2 regions of the Paenibacillus phoenicis genome follow, and region 1 is predicted to be linked to the other one. Evidence: predicted binding sites of a transcription regulator. Region 1 holds the regulator's gene; the other holds the start of a gene.
The links. The regulator Rex, encoded in region 1, represses fermentation and respiration genes when NADH is low (regulators of the CRP and FNR family bind a similar motif). The targets are predictions, from matches to a motif close to TTGTGAAATATTTCACAA.

Region 1 (2,205 bases):
GCCGTAATCGTTAACGTTCTGCTCTACCTCGGCGCGCGTCTCCGACATATGCGTGTGCATCGGCAAATCGAGATCATGGGCAGCTTGCACAAATTTCTCGATAAAGGCTGGCGGGCAGGTGTATGGTGCATGCGGCGACATCATCGTGGTGATGCGGCCTTCTGCCTTGCCGTGCCAGTTCTGAGCAAACGCGATCGCTTCTTTGAGCTTCTGATCTTGCTCTTCCGGGGAGCACAACCCGATGGCCCCGCGCATCAACACGGCGCGAATACCCGATTCCTCCACGACTTTGGCCACTTCGTCCATGTGATCGTACATATCCAGGAACGTCGTCGTCCCGCCCTTGAGCATTTCCAACACAGATAACGCCGTACCGGCATACACATCCGCCGCAGTAAATTTGGCTTCCATCGGCCACATTTTCTCCTGCAGCCAGGTTTGCAGCACCATATCATCCCCATAGCCGCGCAGCAGCGACATCGCCGCATGGCCATGGGTATTGATCAGGCCCGGCAGGAACAACAACCCTTTGCCGTCCAACGTTTCGGCGCCTTCCACGCCTTCCGGGCGCTCTTCGCCAATATAGCTGATCGTATCGCCCTCAACGAGCATATATCCGTGAATTACAGGACGGTCCGCATTTAAGACGGCAAACGTCCCGTTCTTAATTAACCATTTACGACTCATACGTTGCTTGTTTCCTTTCCGTCTTCCAAGTAGTAAGCCAAGCTCAGCAAATCAGTAGTGAAGTCAGCCGCATGGATCCGAACTTCCGGCGGAACCTTCAGAATCGTTGGCGCGAAGTTCAGAATCGCACCGATTCCGGCGGCAACCAGCTCATCCGCTACGCGTTGCGCCTCCGTATCCGGCACGGTGATGATGCCGATGCGGATATTTTTCGCCCGGACGGTTTCCGCCAGCTCTTCGATCGGCTGAATCGTGATGTTGTTGATCTGCTTGCCGATCTTAGCCGGTGAAGCGTCGAACACCGCAACAATCTTCATATTATCCTTCAAATACGCATTATAATTCGAAAGGGCTTGCCCCAGATTCCCGGCACCCACCAGCGCGACGTTAATCTGTTGGTCCAGATTGAGAATTTGTTGAATTTTTTCAATCAAATAAGCGACATCGTAGCCGATCCCCTTCCGGCCAAAATCGCCGAAATAAGCCAAATCCTTACGGATTTGCGCCGGATTGAGATCCAGCTTCTGTCCGAGCTCCTGGGAGGACACCGTTGGCACCTCCCGTCGGCTGAGTTCATTTAAGAAACGCAGGTAAACCGGCAGTCTGCGGACGACAGCGTCCGAAATTTTATCTGACTTCATGCTTGTTCCCCCTATTCTTCAATGCGATCTATGAAGCGGCTTAGGCTTCGGGATTTAACCATTCCGAGATGCGCGGAACCATCTGAGTTAATGGCATATGCTCCATCTTCGGTCCGGGCAAAGAGTATAAGAAATATTTTCCATAATAAGATTCCAGGATCCGGGTATCATAAACGATCACGATGCCGCGGTCCTGCGACGAGCGGACAAGTCGTCCGAATCCTTGCTTAAAGCGGATAACCGCTTGCGGGACGGACAGTTTCATGAATGGATTCTTCTTCTCCCGCTGCAGGCGTTCGCTCTTCGCTTCCATCAGCGGGTGGTTTGGCGGCTGGAACGGCAAGCGTACGATCGCTAAACTGGTCAGCGCCTCGCCAGGAATATCCACCCCTTCCCAAAAGCTGCTTGTCCCGAGCAGCACCGATGCGCTGTTCCCTTGGAACCGCCGGGTCAGCTTGGTGCGGCTGCCGCTGTCCATCCCTTGTCCGATCACCGTGATTCCCTCCGCTGCGAGCAGTTCCTTCAGCGGGTCATACACCTGCCTGAGCATCCGATAGGATGTAAACAGCACCAGCATGCGACCTTGCGTCGCCACCGCGGCATCCGCCAGCGATTGCACCAGCGTATGAATGAAATGGTCATCCCCCACGCTGCCCTTCACACTTGGAAAATCGCGCGGGATCACCAGCAACGCCTGATCGCGGTAGTTAAACGGCGAGGGCAGCATCGCTGTGATCAACCGATCCTCTTCCGCCGCCTCAGTCAAGCCAAGCTGCTCGATCATATATTGGAACGATTTATCCACCGATAAAGTCGCGGACGTCATTACGACGCTCTTCTTCCGGTCGAAGAAAAATTGCTTCAATTGAGCGCTGAC
Region 2 (2,205 bases), 110 kb from region 1:
GCGCTATAATCAATGTAGAGCAAATTTTCAAAATTAAACTATCAAAACTACAATTAAAGGAGTGGATCCGGATGGAACGTGTCCAATCGGAATCGCAATTCGAACAATTAATTCAAAGAGATCAGTATACGGTGATCAAATTTGATACGACCTGGTGCCCGGATTGCAAGAACCTCGACCGGTTTATCGGGGATATCATCCAGGAGCATCCGGACAAAGAGTTCTACGCGATGGATGCAGAGGAATTCCAGCCGCTGGCTGAAGCCAATGAGGTGCGAGGGATTCCCAGCCTGCTCGTCTATAAAAACGGGGAGAAAATCGCCCACCTGCACAGCAAATTCGCCAAGACGCCGGGGCAAGTCCGCGAATACTTGAAGAGCTTGGCTTAAAGCGGCAGAAGGGATGTTCTTCGCCCAACCTTAATAAGGGGATGAGGAACATGAAAATTACGTCGACTTGACTGTAGCCGGCATCGGACGATTGAGTTTCCATACGCAGGATGAGTTCTCGCTAGCCGCTCTCGGACGGATGGAGGCCGAGGTTTAAATTACGCGTTCAGGGCTGATACCCTTGGATTTGTGGTGGTAACCCGCGCATCCGCCCGAGCCAATTCCGTGATGCCATCCCACAGCACACGGCGGCTCCGCGTATCAAGTCCGGTTGTAGGTTCGTCGAGGAACAGTACCGGGCGGCAGCGGTCAAGTCGAACTTACGAGGTTTTGAGGAGGGAGCGTCAAAGATGAACAAGCTGTGACCAACAATGTGAAATTTCGCACATATAAGTGAAAAAAATCACATTAACAAAAGCCGCTTTTTTTTATAATTCAAACTGAAGAGAAAAACAGGAGGGAAACAACATGAAAATGGTCAAAGGATTGGTTGTAGCCGGGCTTGCTGCAGCACTGCTGGCAGGTTGCGGTTCGAATGACGGGAACTCGGCGGCAAACGCCAATAAACCTGCGGAGCAAACGGACGCCACCACATCGGCTTCGATCGTAAATCAAGCGGATGCGTTCGTGAATGCAGTGAGTGAGAAAGGGACTTGGATCATCGCGATTCTAAACGACTTGACGGTGGATCAAGATGTTGTTGTTGCCGGCGAATTCCACGATAAAAACGATGCGTCGAAGGACATCTACCGCAAGATCGCGTTGTATGCGCAGGATGAAGACCATAATGTTACTGCTTCTTACACCTTAACGGTTCCGAAATTGATCGTACAAAGTGAAAACCTGAGAATTCAAGGCGGTACCGTGAAAGGTGACGTATATGTAGAAGCGAACGGCTTCAACCTGTACGAAAACGCTACGATTGACGGCAACCTTTACTTCGCCAATGCCGACGTGCAAGCCAGCGCGAAAATCGACGGCAAAGTAACAGGTGCAACGGAAGTTAAATAACAGCAAAACGAAGGGCCAACCGAATGAGGTTGGCCTTGTTTTTTAGATGAAGAACGATTGGATGAAAACATAGATTCCTAAACCAATAATCGCGATACCGCTGATTTTACAGGAGACATAATAGAAATCGCTTGGTTCCGCCTCGCGCACCCATAACCCGTGTAAGGAGAGATGAAATAAGACGTTTTGCAGCTTCTCAAAGCGGAATAAGCTCCATCCGAAAAACATGAGCACATAGGAGCCGTAGTAGAGCAGCAAGCTCCCCTGTTTGCTGTGGTATTCGGGAAAGGCCGCTCGGACGATCATACTAGGACTATACAAGCCAACGTGTTCGTCGATGGGCTGGGGGACACCATTGATGTTCCATGAGATTTCAGGGACCAACTCGCCCTGATCGTCCAGCCACAACAAGATCTCGTCGTGCGCTTCCACCTGGAACCGCTCCCCTGACGGATAGATCACCTCATAGCGTGGAACCCACTGGGCTTCCAGAACGTGGACCTTATATTCCTGCCGATCGATACTTACCCGCTTTTGGCCCGGATCGTTACCGTTCATGACCACGACCTCTTGACCGTCATAGGATCGATACGTTACCGCCTGCGGCTCCTGATGGATCGGTCTGAATTTGTCCCCATGCAAGTAAAACACCGCTTCCGAAAAATAAGGCGCTGTCCAAACACTTATTCCAATAATAACGAGGAGTGCAATTAACAGCTGGGCCCGAGTCGTCCTTGTCCACCGGGTGAACCAAGGTTTTAACTCCACATTATTATCCTCCCCCCAATCAGATACTATATTTACG

Region 2: the regulator Rex is predicted to act here: its motif matches at 761-778, upstream of U9M73_RS07010 (polymer-forming cytoskeletal protein).

Annotation. Positions count from the first base shown of each region.
Region 1 covers NZ_JAYERP010000001.1:1,603,478-1,605,682, forward strand. The annotation lists gene U9M73_RS07525 (amidohydrolase) at 1-687, opposite strand, end outside; gene U9M73_RS07530 (redox-sensing transcriptional repressor Rex) at 684-1,328, opposite strand; gene dinG (ATP-dependent DNA helicase DinG) at 1,369-2,205, opposite strand, start outside.
Region 2 covers NZ_JAYERP010000001.1:1,493,083-1,495,287, reverse strand. The annotation lists gene U9M73_RS07015 (thioredoxin family protein) at 72-389, shown strand; gene U9M73_RS07010 (polymer-forming cytoskeletal protein) at 858-1,400, shown strand; gene U9M73_RS07005 (DUF6199 family natural product biosynthesis protein) at 1,443-2,168, opposite strand.